Regions from separate parts of the Streptomyces sp. NPDC006544 genome, predicted to be linked through region 2. Evidence: riboswitches for the same ligand, from Rfam matches in the RefSeq annotation. Region 2 holds a riboswitch; the other holds the start of a gene.
What was found. Region 2 has a riboswitch for S-adenosylmethionine ahead of thrC (threonine synthase). Riboswitches for the same ligand answer to the same signal wherever they lie in the genome.
Positions count from the first base shown of each region.

Region 1 (6,285 bases), on a different contig from region 2:
GTACGGAGGCGGGTGCGGGCGCGCACACGCGGACGTGCGTAGCTCGTAACCCTACGGCCTGCCGCGCCCGCGGGTGGGCCCGGCTGGGTCATGCTCGATCACATGATCGTGAAGTGGCAGGCCGTACGCGAGGCCGCGCGGGGCCCGGTGATCACCCACACGCTGATCGCCGGCTGCTGCCTGGTGTTCCTGCTGAGCCCCGCGTCGGGGCTGAACCCGGTCTACGGGACGGGCGAGCGGCTGCTGGAGACGGGCACCGCGTACTTCCGGCGCTGGGGCGTGGTGCCCGACGAGCTGTTCGCCGGCTCCGGCCGGGCCCTGCTGACCCCGCTGACGGCCCTGTTCGTCCACGGCAGCTGGCTGCACCTGATGGGCAACCTGCTCTTCCTCCACGTCTTCGGCGCGATGACGGAGCGGCGCATGGGCCGGGCGAATTTCCTCTGCTTCTACGTCTGTACGGGCTACCTGGCCCTGGCGGCGTACGCGGCGGCCAACGCCTCCTCGGACCAGACCCTGGTCGGCGCGTCCGGGGCGATCTCGGCGGTCCTGGGCGCCTTCCTGTGCCTCTTTCCCGGGGCCCGGGTGACGAGTCTGTTCCCGTTCCTGTTCTTCCTCCCGCTGCGCTTCCCGGCGTGGATCGTCCTGCTGTTCTGGTTCGCCCTGCAGTGGTTCGCGGCGCAGCGGGCGGAAAGCGGCCCGGGAGTCGCCTATCTGGCGCACGTGGTGGGCTTCTCCGTGGGCTTCCTCTACGCGTGGGTGCGGTACCGGCGTGGGACTAGAGTGAGGCGACCTGTGACTGCCGGCGAGGGAGACAGCCAACCGTGATCACCGCGATCGTGCTCATCAAGACCAGCGTGGACCGGATCCCCGAGATCGCCGAGGCCATCGCGGCGCTGGAGAACGTCAGCGAGGTCTACTCCGTCACCGGTACGTACGACCTGATCGCGCTGGTGCGCGTGGCCCGTCACGAGGCGCTGGCCGATGTCATCCCGGGCCGCATCAGCAAGATCCCGGGCGTGGAGGGCACGGACACGCACGTGGCGTTCCGTACCTACTCCCAGCACGACCTGGAAGCGGCGTTCGCGATCGGCCTGGACGCGTAGGGCCTGGCCGGCCGGGACGGGGACGGGCCGGCCAGGCCCCCGGCCCCGTCCTGGCCGGCGGCAGGTGTCCGTGTTCGCCGTGTACAGCGGCCCGGGGACGCCGCGCCAGTCCCGCTGCTCCCACCCGTCGGGGGCCGGCAGGGACCAGTCCCGGCCGACGAGGACGCCCTGCCACAAGGGCAGCGGCTCGCCGAGCATGGCGCGGAGCGTCGGTACCGGGTCCCCGTACGTCATGATCCGCAGCCTGTCAGACGGCCGGGACGCAGCGGCCCTCTTCGGTGCGGTACTGCCACTTCGCGCCGTCCGCCACGAGCTCCTTGACGGCGCGGACGAACCGCTCGACGTGTTCGTCGGGGGTGCCGGCGCCGAAGCTGACGCGGATCGCGTTCAGCGAGCGCTCCCCCGGCGCCGTCTCCGGGGCTCCGCACTCGCCCTGGGCCTGCGGCTCGCTGCCGAGCAGGGTGCGCACCAGCGGGTGGGCGCAGAACAGGCCGTCGCGGACGCCGATGCCGTACTCGGCGGAGAGCGCGGCCGCGAAGTGGGAGCTGTTCCAGCCGTCCACCACGAAGGAGATGACGCCCACGCGGGGGGCGCCGTCGCCGAAGAGGGACAGGACGCGGACCGCGGGGACCTCGGCGAGACCCGCGCGGACCCTGGCGATGAGCTGCCGTTCGCGGGCCACCAGGTTCTCGAAGCCGGCCTCGTTCAGCGCCTTGCAGGCGGAGGCGATGGAATACACGCCGATGACGTTCGGGGAGCCGGCCTCGTGGCGCGCGGCCGTGGTGTGCCACTCGACGTCCACGCCGCCGTCCTCGCGGCGGGCGACCTTGCGGGAGGCTCCGCCGCCGGCGAGGTACGGCTCGGCCTCCTGGAGCCAGTCCGCGCGGCCGGCGAGCACGCCCGAGCCGAAGGGCGCGTAGAGCTTGTGACCGGAGAAGGCCACCCAGTCCACGTCGAGCTCCCGCACGGAGACGGGGTGGTGCGGGGCCAGCTGGGCGGCGTCCAGGACGATGCGCGCGCCGTGCGCGTGGGCGGCGGCGGCGAGTTCCTTCACCGGCCACAGCTCACCGGTGACGTTGGACGCGCCGGTGACGCACACGAGGGCGGGGCCGTAGGGGTCGCGGTCGGCGAGCGCCCGCTCCAGGGTGGCGACGGCCTCGTCCGGGGTGCGCGGGGCGTTGAGGTAGGTGACCCGCGCGTTCGTCCAGGGCAGCAGCGAGGCGTGGTGCTCGGTCTCGAAGACGAAGACCTGGCAGCCTGCCGGGATCACGGCGGCGAGCAGGTTGAGGGAGTCGGTGGTGGACCGGGTGAAGACCACCTGGTCGCCGGGGCGGCAGTCGAGGAACTCGGCGACCGTGACCCGGCTCTGCTCGAACAGGTCGGTGGAGAGCTGCGAGAGGTAGCCGGCGCCGCGGTGCACGCTGCCGTAGTACGGGGCGTACGCGGCCACGTCGTCCCAGACGCGCTGCAGGGCGGGGGTACTCGCCGCGTAGTCGAGGGCGGCGTAGGTGACCTCGCCGCCGGTGACGAGGGGGACGGTCACCTCACGGCCGAGGACCGCCAGCGGCTCGGCACAGGCGGGGTCGACGGAGACGGAGACGGCGACGTCGGCCGTGGCGGTGGCGGTGGCGGTGGCGGACTTCAGAGCAGCGGAGTTCAGGGCAGCGGACATGGCGGAATCTCCCGGCAGGCAGGTCTGAATGGCTTCGGTGTGCCCGTACGCGGGTACGACTCGGCTCGGCGGCCGGGGACCGGGGTACGGGAAGTCCTCGGACGGCTCCGGGTGCACGGAAGTGACCCTTGGTCCGAGGGTGGAAGAGGGGGCTGAGTCGCCCTATCGCATTCGCTTGCTCACGGAAACGCTCCTCGAGAGACCAGGACCCCTGGTGTCGAGGGATCCGCGCTTGCCGTAGGCCTTGCTGCCTACGACCTGGTCATCACCCGGGGCACCCCGCCACGGAAGGAGGGTTGCCGGACAGCAAGCCGGGGCCTAAACGCTGTCACTCGTGACCTGTTCAGCATCCTGCCACACGATCCCCCCGGCGCGGGACCCCGGTCCGAATGGCGGACCGGGGCCGTGGCGCGAAACGATCAGTCGGAATCAGGCGCTCCGGGGGGCCCGGAGCCACCGGACCGCTCCTACGCGTTGCTCGCCGCCACCCAGCGCTCCAGCGCCGCCAGCGCCGCACCCGAGTCGACCGACTGGGCCGCACGGGCGACTCCGGCCGCGAGCTGCTCCTCCAAGGTGCCCGTACCCGGGTCCAGTGCCACCAGGGCCGCCGCCGAGTTCAGCAGGACCGCGTCGCGGACCGGTCCGGTCTCCCCGGCCAGCAGGCGGCGGGCCACGTCCGCGTTGAACGCGGGGTCCCCGCCGCCCAGCGCGGACACGTCCACCAGGGAGATGCCCACGTCGCGCGGGTCGAAGGACTGCTCGGAGACCTTCCCGTCGCGCACCCACCACACCCGTGAGGTGGCGGTCGTGGTCAGCTCGTCCAGACCGTCGTCACCGCGGAACACCAGCGCGGACGAGCCCCGCTCGGCGAGCACGCCCGCCACGATCGGGGCCACCCGGGCATCGGCGACACCGGTGGCCTGGGCCCGCACCCGGGCCGGATTGGTCAGCGGGCCGAGGAAGTTGAAGGTGGTGCGGATGCCCAGTTCCTTGCGCGCGGCCGCCACGTGCCGCAGCGCGGGGTGGAACTTCACGGCGAAGCAGAAGGTGATCCCGGCCTCCTCCGCGACCCGCACGACCCGCTCGGGGGTGAGGTTGAGGTTGACGCCGAGCTGCTCGAGGACGTCCGAGGACCCGCTCGCGGAGGACGCGGCCCGGTTGCCGTGCTTGACCACCTTCGCCCCCGTGCCGGCCACCACGAGCGCCGACATCGTGGAGATATTCACCGTCTTGGCCCCGTCGCCGCCCGTGCCGACGATGTCCACCGTCCGGCCCGGCACCTCGATCAGGTTGGCGTGGCCGTACATGGCCCGCACCAGGCCGTTGATCTCCGCGACCGTCTCGCCCTTGGCCCGCAGCGCGACCGCGAAACCGGCGATCTGGGCGTCGGTGGCCTCTCCGCGCATGATCCGGTCCATCGCCCAGGCCGTGTCGTCGGCGCTGAGGTCCCGGCCGGTCAGCAGGGCGTCGAGGAGGCCCGGCCAGCCGCGGGCCGCCACGCTGTCGCCGCCTGCCGGGGTCACAACGTTCATGGTCCGCTCCTGCTGCTGGTCGGCCGTCCGATGCCGGGGCCCACGTCGAATGGGAAGGGCTTCAGCCTATCCAGCCCAGGAGACGGCAAAGAGCCCCGTCCAGACGCTGGACGGGGCTCCCGCTGTGGCGACACCAGGACTGACCGGAATCAGTCCCTCGAACGATCAGACGATCAGACAGTGACGCAGGGGATCAGTGGTGGCCGTGGCCGCTCTGGATCTCCTTGTACTCCTCCACCGTGGGCTTCGGAATCTGGTGGTTCTCCCCGTAGTAGCCCTTGTTGAGCTTCACGCGGAGCTTCTCGATGCGGCCGACCTTGCGCTCGACACCGTTCTCGTCGACCAGCGGGCCGATCTCGGCCGGCTCGTACTGCTCGTACGAGGTCAGCGTGTGCAGCTGGCCCTGCGAGAGCGGCTCGTGGACCTCGACGAACTCACCGTGCGGCAGGCGCTTGATGATGCCGGTCTCGCGACCGTGCAGCACCTTGTCCCGGTCCCGGCGCTGGAGGCCGAGGCAGATCCGCTTGGTGATGACGAACGCGATGACCGGACCGACGAAGAACGCGATGCGGGCGAACCAGGTGATCGAGTTGATCGACAGGTGGAAGTACTGCGCGAACATGTCGTTTCCACCGGCGATCAGCAGGACGACGTACCACGTCAGCCATGCCACACCGAAGCCCGTGCGGGTCGGGGCGTTGCGCGGGCGGTCCAGGATGTGGTGCTCGCGCTTGTCGCCGGTGACCCAGGACTCGATGAACGGGTACACCGCGATCGCGGCCAGGACCATCGGGAAGATCACCAGCGGGATGAACACGCCCAGGACGAGCGTGTGGCCCCACAGGTTGATCTCCCAGCCGGGCATGGCACGGATCAGGCCCTCGGAGAAGCCCATGTACCAGTCGGGCTGCGCACCGGTGGACACGTTGTCCGGACGGTACGGGCCGAGCGCCCAGATCGGGTTGATCGAGGCGATCGCCGCGATGGCCGCGATGACGCCGAAGACCAGGAAGAAGAAGCCTCCGGCCTTGGCCATGTAGACCGGGAGCAGCGGCATGCCGACGACGTTCTTCTCGGTCTTGCCGGGGCCCGCGAACTGGGTGTGCTTGTGGTAGAAGACCAGGATCAGGTGGGCCACCAGCAGGCCCATCATGATGCCGGGCAGCAGCAGGATGTGGACCGAGTAGAACCGGGACACGAAGTCGCCGCCGGGGAACTCGCCGCCGAAGAGGAAGAACGACAGGTACGTGCCGACGACCGGCACGGACAGGAGCGCGCCCTCCATGAAGCGGACACCCGTGCCCGAGAGCAGGTCGTCCGGCAGGGAGTAACCGGTGAAACCGGTGAACATGCCGAGGACCAGCAGCAGGAAGCCGAAGATCCAGTTGACCTCGCGCGGCTTGCGGAAGGCGCCCGTGAAGAAGACGCGCATCATGTGCACGAGCATCGCGGCGACGAAGATCAGCGCCGACCAGTGGTGGATCTGCCGGATGAGCAGACCGCCGCGGATGTCGAAGCTGATGTCGAGCGTCGACTTGAACGCCTCCGACATCAGGACGCCCTGCATGGGCACGTACGAGCCGTCGTAGACGACCTCGTTCATGCTCGGGTGGAAGAACAGCGTCAGGTACACACCCGTGAGGATGAGGATGATGAAGCTGTAGAGGCAGATCTCACCGAGCATGAAGGACCAGTGGTCCGGGAAGATCTTGCGCATGTTGGCCTTGGCCAGGCTGTAGATGCCCAGCCGGCCGTCCGCCCAGTCGGCTACGCGCTCGCCGGCCGGAGCTTTGCGCTCGGTTTTGGTGGCAGTGCTCATCCGCGCTCCCAGAATGCAGGACCGACGGGCTCTTCGAAGTCGCCGAGCGCCTCGAGGAAACCTTCGTCATTGACGCCGATCCGCAGCTGCGGGAGCGCGTGACCAGCCGGGCCGAAGATGACTCGGGCGCCGTCGGAGAGGTCGAAGGTGGACTGGTGG
Region 1 is NZ_JBEXOV010000028.1:36,169-42,453, forward strand. Features, by position in the region: gene ABZY44_RS15900 (rhomboid family intramembrane serine protease) at 103-825, shown strand; gene ABZY44_RS15905 (Lrp/AsnC ligand binding domain-containing protein) at 822-1,103, shown strand; gene ABZY44_RS15910 (aminotransferase class V-fold PLP-dependent enzyme) at 1,351-2,775, opposite strand; SAM riboswitch class IV at 2,999-3,115, opposite strand; gene trpD (anthranilate phosphoribosyltransferase) at 3,243-4,307, opposite strand; gene ABZY44_RS15920 (cytochrome bc complex cytochrome b subunit) at 4,501-6,126, opposite strand; gene ABZY44_RS15925 (Rieske 2Fe-2S domain-containing protein) at 6,123-6,285, opposite strand, start outside.
Region 1: it holds a riboswitch for S-adenosylmethionine, as region 2 does, so the genes downstream of both, ABZY44_RS15910 (aminotransferase class V-fold PLP-dependent enzyme) here and thrC (threonine synthase) in region 2, are expected to answer to the same signal.

Region 2 (6,285 bases):
CTAGGCAGGGCCCGGCGGGGCCCTGCCCGGGCCGGAGCTACAGGCGGTCCAGCTGGGCGCGGAACCAGGGGGCCGGGGGAAGGGCCGTGGCGGCCGCGGCCAGGCGCTTCGTGCGCTCCGCCCGCTCCTCCTGCGGCATCGACAGCGCCGCGTGCAACGCCTCCGCCGTCTCCGTGACGTCGTACGGGTTCAGCGTCAGCGCGTCCCCGCGGAGCTCCTCGTACGCCCCCGCCCCCGTCGACAGCACCAGCGCGCATCCCGCGTCCGAGACGACCGGGATCTCCTTCGCCACCAGGTTCATCCCGTCCCGGACCGGATTGACCAGCGCCACGTCCGCCAGCCGGTAGGCCGCCAGCGAACGCGCGAAGTCGTCCTGCACCGAGACGAGCACCGGCTGCCAGTCCGGCGTGCCGAACTCCGCGTTGAGCGAGGCCGCGAGCTCCCTCACGTCCTGCGTGTACGCGCGGTACACCGCCAGGTCCTGCCGCGAGGGATAGGCGGAGGCCAGGTGGACCACCCGGCCGCGCCACTCGGGGTGGGTGGTCAGCAGCTCCCGGTACGCCAGCAGGCCGCGCAGGATGTTCTTCGACAGCTCCGTCCGGTCCACCCGGACGATCGTCTTCAGGCCTCCGACCTCCGCGCGCAGCGCCGCCAGCTTGTCGTTCACCTCGGGCCGGTGCGCGAGCGAGCGCAGCTCGTCCCCGTCCACGCCCAGCGGGAACACCGCCACCGGGGCCCCCGCCCCCGCCGAGGCGGTGAACTCCCGGGCCCAGGCGTCGGTGTGGAAGCCCACCAGGTCCGCTCCGAGCATGCCCCGCAGCAGCTGCTCGCGGATGTCGGCGGGGAGTAGCCCCAGATAGTCCGGCGAGGCCCACGGGGTGTGGGTGAAGTGGCCGATCCTCAGGTCCGGCCGGAGCTCGCGCAGCAGTCCGGGGGCGAGCGCCAGGTGGTAGTCCTGGATCAGGACCTTCGCGCCCTCGGCGGCCTCCTCGGCCAGGGCCCGGGCGAAGGCCTCGTTGTAGGTGACGTACGACTGCCAGCGCCGCCGGAACTCCGCGTCGAAGACCGGCTCGCGCGGGACGTCGTACAGGTGGTGGTGCAGGAACCACAGCACCGAGTTCGCGATGCCGTTGTACGCGTCGTCGTACACCGCCGGGTCGATGTCGAGCATCCGCACGCCCGGCTCGGCCACGCCCCGCCGTACCGCCTCCCGGTCGGCGTCCGAGAGCGCGGCGCAGATCCACAGTGCGCCCGGCTGTTCCGCGAGGGCGGTGGAGAGACCGGAGACGAGGCCGCCCCCGCCGCGGCGGGCGCCGAGCGTGCCGTCCGGGGCGAGGGCGTACGAGAGCGGGCCGCGATTCGCGGCGACGAGAACCTGGGAAGCCATGCGGCGAACCTAGCCCGACCCGTGCGCGATCAAACGTCGGTGCCCGCGCGTCCGGCGTACCGAGACGAAGACCACGCCGCAGGGGCCGCCCCGGGCGCGGGCGCGGACGCCGGGATCCCCGGGGGCGCCGCTCACGCCACGCGACGGCGCGCGTACTCCTCCATGTCCCGCATCGGCGGCCGCTCCTCGGTGTCCACGGCGTAGGTGTGCGGGACGAAGCCGTCCGGTCCGCGCTCGAACTGCGTGAGCTCCGGCCGTACGAGGTGGCCGCGCGAGAGCCGCAGCAGCGCCGTCCGGTAGATGGCCGCGGCCATCCGGCCCAGCGCCTGGCCGTCCTGGTGGCGGTGGAGCCGTACGCCCACGTCCACCTGGCCCAGCGCGTCCAGGCCGACCGTGTGCAGGGCGTCCACCAGCAGGCCCAGCTCGACGCCGTACCCGACGGGGAACGGCAGCCGCTCCAGCAGGTCGCGGCGCACGGCGTACTCGCCGCCCAGCGGCTGGACGAAGCCCGCCAGCTGGGGCCAGTGCAGGTTGAGGAGGGGGCGGGCGACCAGCTCGGTGACCCGGCCGCCCTGGCCGTGGGTCCCGGCCGCGGCGAGCCCGCCGAACTCCGGGCCCAGCGGGCGGTCGTACATCGCCTTGACGAAGTGGACCTCCGGATCGGTCAGCAGCGGGCCCACCGTCCCGGACACGAAGGAGGCCGAGAAGTCCCGCAGGTCGGCGTCCACGAAACAGACGACGTCCCCGCTGGTGACCAGCAGCGAGCGCCACAGCACCTCGCCCTTCCCGGGCAGGGCCGGCAGCCGGGGCAGGATCTCGTCACGGTGCACCACCCGGGCTCCGGCCTCGGCCGCGACCTCGGACGTACGATCGGTGGAGCCCGAGTCGATCACGACCAGGTCGTCGACCAGCGGCGTGCCCGTCCCGTCCATCAGATCGCGCCGGATCACCTCGACGATGGCCCCGACCGTGGCCTCCTCGTCGAGCGCGGGCAGCACCACGCTGACCGTCGTGCCGGCTGCCCGTTTGGCGGAAAGCAGCTGGTCGAGCGGTCGGTCGGCGGCGGACCAGGAGCGGGCGGCAAGCCAGCGCTCCACCTCTTCCAGCACCTTCGGGACTCCTCTTTCGGTCGGTGGAGCACCGGCATTTTCAGCCGAATTGTGATCCATCTCGCGGTTCGGACGGCTGTCTCAACCATCCGGGCCTTCGGTTACAGTCTTGAACAACGCGAAGGCCCACCGCATGCCGGGGGGCCTCGCGCACAAACGCCCAGGCGCGCCGCAGAGCGTGTCGCCTGGTGCCATACCGCTCATCCAGAGGGGCAGAGGGACACGGCCCGTTGAAGCCCCGGCAACCCTCCAGTCGGTTCTCGCGATCGCCTACGCGGCAGATCGGTCGAGGTCCCCGGCTAGGGAAGGTGCCAATTCCGTCTCATGGCGACGTTCGTCATGGGGAAGATGAGGAGAAAGGGCCTCGCCATCATGGCTGCACAGACTGCCGAAACCTCCGCTCCCGGCGCCACCGTCGATCTCGGTCCCGCCAACGGCCTCTCCTGTCGCGAGTGCGGCACCCGCTTCGCGCTCGGCCCGATCTTCGCCTGCGCGGAGTGCTTCGGCCCGCTCGAAGTCGCGTACGACCTGCCCCTCGGTGATCCCGAGGCGCTGCGCGCCGCGATCGAGGCCGGCCCCCAGAACATCTGGCGCTACGCGCCGCTGCTGCCCGTCCCGGCGGACGTGGCCTCCAAGCCGAGCCTGAACCCGGGCTTCACCAAGCTCGTGGACGCGCGCAACCTGGCCAAGGAGCTGGGGGTGACCGGCGAGCTCTACGTCAAGGACGACTCCGGCAACCCGACGCACTCCTTCAAGGACCGCGTCGTGGCCATCGCCGTCGAGGCCGCCCGCGCGTTCGGCTTCACCACGCTCTCCTGCTCCTCCACCGGCAACCTGGCCGGCGCCGTCGGCGCCGCGGCGGCCCGCGCCGGTTTCCGCTCCTGCGTCTTCATCCCGCACGACCTGGAGCAGGGCAAGGTCGTCATGGCCGGTGTCTACGGCGGCGAACTGGTCGGCATCGAGGGCAACTACGACGACGTCAACCGCTTCTGCTCGGAGCTCATCGGCGACCCGCTGGGCGAGGGCTGGGGCTTCGTCAACGTCAACCTGCGGCCGTACTACGGCGAGGGCTCCAAGACCCTGGCCTACGAGATCTGCGAGCAGCTCGGCTGGCGGCTGCCCGACCAGATCGTCATCCCGATCGCGTCCGGGTCGCAGCTCACGAAGATCGACAAGGGTCTGCAGGAGCTGATCAAGCTCGGCCTCGTCGAGGACAAGCCGTACAAGATCTTCGGCGCCCAGGCCGAGGGCTGCTCGCCCGTCTCGACGGCCTTCAAGGCCGGTCACGAGGTCGTGCGCCCGCAGAAGCCGAACACCATCGCCAAGTCGCTGGCCATCGGCAACCCGGCGGACGGCCCGTACGTCCTGGACATCGCGCGCCGCACCGGCGGCTTCGTCGAGGACGTCAACGACGAGCAGGTCGTCGAGGCCATCAAGATCCTCGCGCAGACCGAGGGCATCTTCGCCGAGACCGCGGGCGGCGTGACCGTCGGCGTGACCAAGAAGCTCATCGAGAACGGCCAGCTCGACCCGACGCTGACCACGGTGGTCCTGAACACCGGCGACGGACTCAAGACCCTGGAGGCGGTGGCCGCCGACAGCGGGCAGACCGCCACCATCCGTCCGAGCCTGGAAGCGTTCCGCGCCGCCAACCTGGCCTGATCTCCCTCCCTGCACACCGGAAAGGCAGTAGCGCCATGAGCGTCAACGTCCGCATCCCCACCATCCTGCGCACCTACACCGGCGGCAAGGCCGAGGTCCCCGCCGAGGGCGCGACCCTCGCCGAGGTCATCGAGTCCCTGGAGAAGAGCCACCCGGGCATCGCCGCCCGCGTCCTGGACGACCAGGGCAAGCTGCGCCGCTTCGTGAACGTCTACGTCAACGACGACGACGTGCGCTTCGAGGGCGGGCTGCAGGCGTCCACGCCGGACGGCGCCGGCGTCTCGATCATCCCGGCCGTCGCGGGCGGCTGCTGACCTCTCGGGCCCTCCGATCGGTCCGGCGGGCGCGCGCCCCGCACGCACGACCCTGAATTGCCCCCTCCGTTAATAAACGGAGGGGGCAATTCTGCTTGATTGGGCGCGGTAGGCTTGGGGAAGTCCCCGCCGCTGCTCTTGCCCGCCGCATATGAGCGGGCCGCGGAAGGGTTGACATTGAGTCAACATGCGTGCGCGCTATGGGGTGTTGGCGCGGTTTGTCCGGCCCGAGTTGCCCTGGAATATTCCTGGTTTTCACCCTATTTCAATCTTTTGCCGTGTCCAGAATTCTCGTCGGAATGACCTGTTGCAGACAGCAGCGGTGCGGATACATTCAGCCCCGGTCGAGGCGTTCCGGCGCAAGTTCTGACCCGGGACCGCGAAGTGCGGTCCTGCGCAAGGGCCAGTAATAGGGGAGTTAGGCATGGCTCAGGGCACCGTCAAGTGGTTCAACGCGGAGAAGGGCTACGGCTTCATCGCGGTCGACGGTGGTGCGGATGTGTTCGTCCACTACAGCGCCATCCAGATGGACGGGTACCGCACCCTTGAAGAGGGTCAGCGGGTCGAGTTCGAGATCTCGCAGGGCCAGAAGGGTCCGCAGGCGGACATGGTCAAGCTCGCCGTCGGCTAGTCCGGGCGCGACCGACCACCGACACGCACGTATACGAGGGGCCCACATCCTGGACACGGGATGCGGGCCCCTCGTGCTGCGCGGGGGCTCCGAGCCCTTGCGAGGCCCGGGTGTTCATCCCGGGTTGCCCGAAGCCGCTTGCACTCGGGGGTGCCGAGTGCTAATCATTGGCGTTAGCACTCTCCAGGTGAGAGTGCTGATATTCGAGGACCGGGTCGGTGAGGCCCGCAGGGTCCGGCGGGAAGGAACCGCCGGGCACTCAGGCCGTCCGTCGCGGGCGCGGGCGCGGTCCGGGAGCAATCCACCGCTGTCCGGGAGGACCACTTCAGATGGCCAAGATCATTGCGTTCAACGAGGAGGCCCGGCGCGGTCTCGAGCGAGGCATGAACCAGCTCGCCGACGCCGTCAAGGTCACCCTTGGCCCCAAGGGTCGCAACGTCGTCCTTGAGAAGAAGTGGGGCGCCCCCACGATCACCAACGATGGTGTCTCCATCGCCAAGGAGATCGAGCTCGAGGACCCGTACGAGAAGATCGGCGCCGAGCTGGTCAAGGAAGTCGCCAAGAAGACGGACGACGTCGCCGGCGACGGTACGACCACCGCCACCGTTCTCGCCCAGGCGCTCGTCCGCGAGGGCCTGCGCAACGTGGCCGCCGGTGCGAACCCGATGGCCCTCAAGCGCGGTATCGAGAAGGCCGTCGAGGCCGTCTCCGCCGCCCTGCTGTCGCAGGCCAAGGACGTGGAGACCAAGGAGCAGATCGCTTCGACGGCCTCCATCTCCGCCGCCGACACCCAGATCGGCGAGCTCATCGCCGAGGCCATGGACAAGGTCGGCAAGGAAGGCGTCATCACGGTCGAGGAGTCGCAGACCTTCGGGCTCGAGCTCGAGCTCACCGAGGGCATGCGCTTCGACAAGGGCTACATCTCGGCGTACTTCGCCACCGACATGGAGCGCATGGAGTCGTCCCTCGACGACCCGTACATCCTGATCGTCAACTCGAAGATCGGCTCGGTCAAGGACCTGCTGCCGCTCCTCGAGAAGGTCATGCAGTCCGGCAAGCCGCTGCTGATCATCGCCGAGGACGTCGAGGGCGAGGCCCTGTCGACCCTGGTCGTCAACAAGATCCGCGGCACCTTCAAGTCCGTCGCCGTCAAGGCTCCGGGCTTCGGCGACCGCCGCAAGG
Region 2 is NZ_JBEXOV010000049.1:17,638-23,922, forward strand. Features, by position in the region: gene ABZY44_RS22285 (trehalose-6-phosphate synthase) at 38-1,387, opposite strand; gene ABZY44_RS22290 (glucosyl-3-phosphoglycerate synthase) at 1,519-2,496, opposite strand; SAM riboswitch class I at 2,694-2,851, shown strand; gene thrC (threonine synthase) at 2,869-4,158, shown strand; gene ABZY44_RS22300 (MoaD/ThiS family protein) at 4,194-4,472, shown strand; gene ABZY44_RS22305 (cold-shock protein) at 4,897-5,103, shown strand; gene groL (chaperonin GroEL) at 5,433-6,285, shown strand, end outside.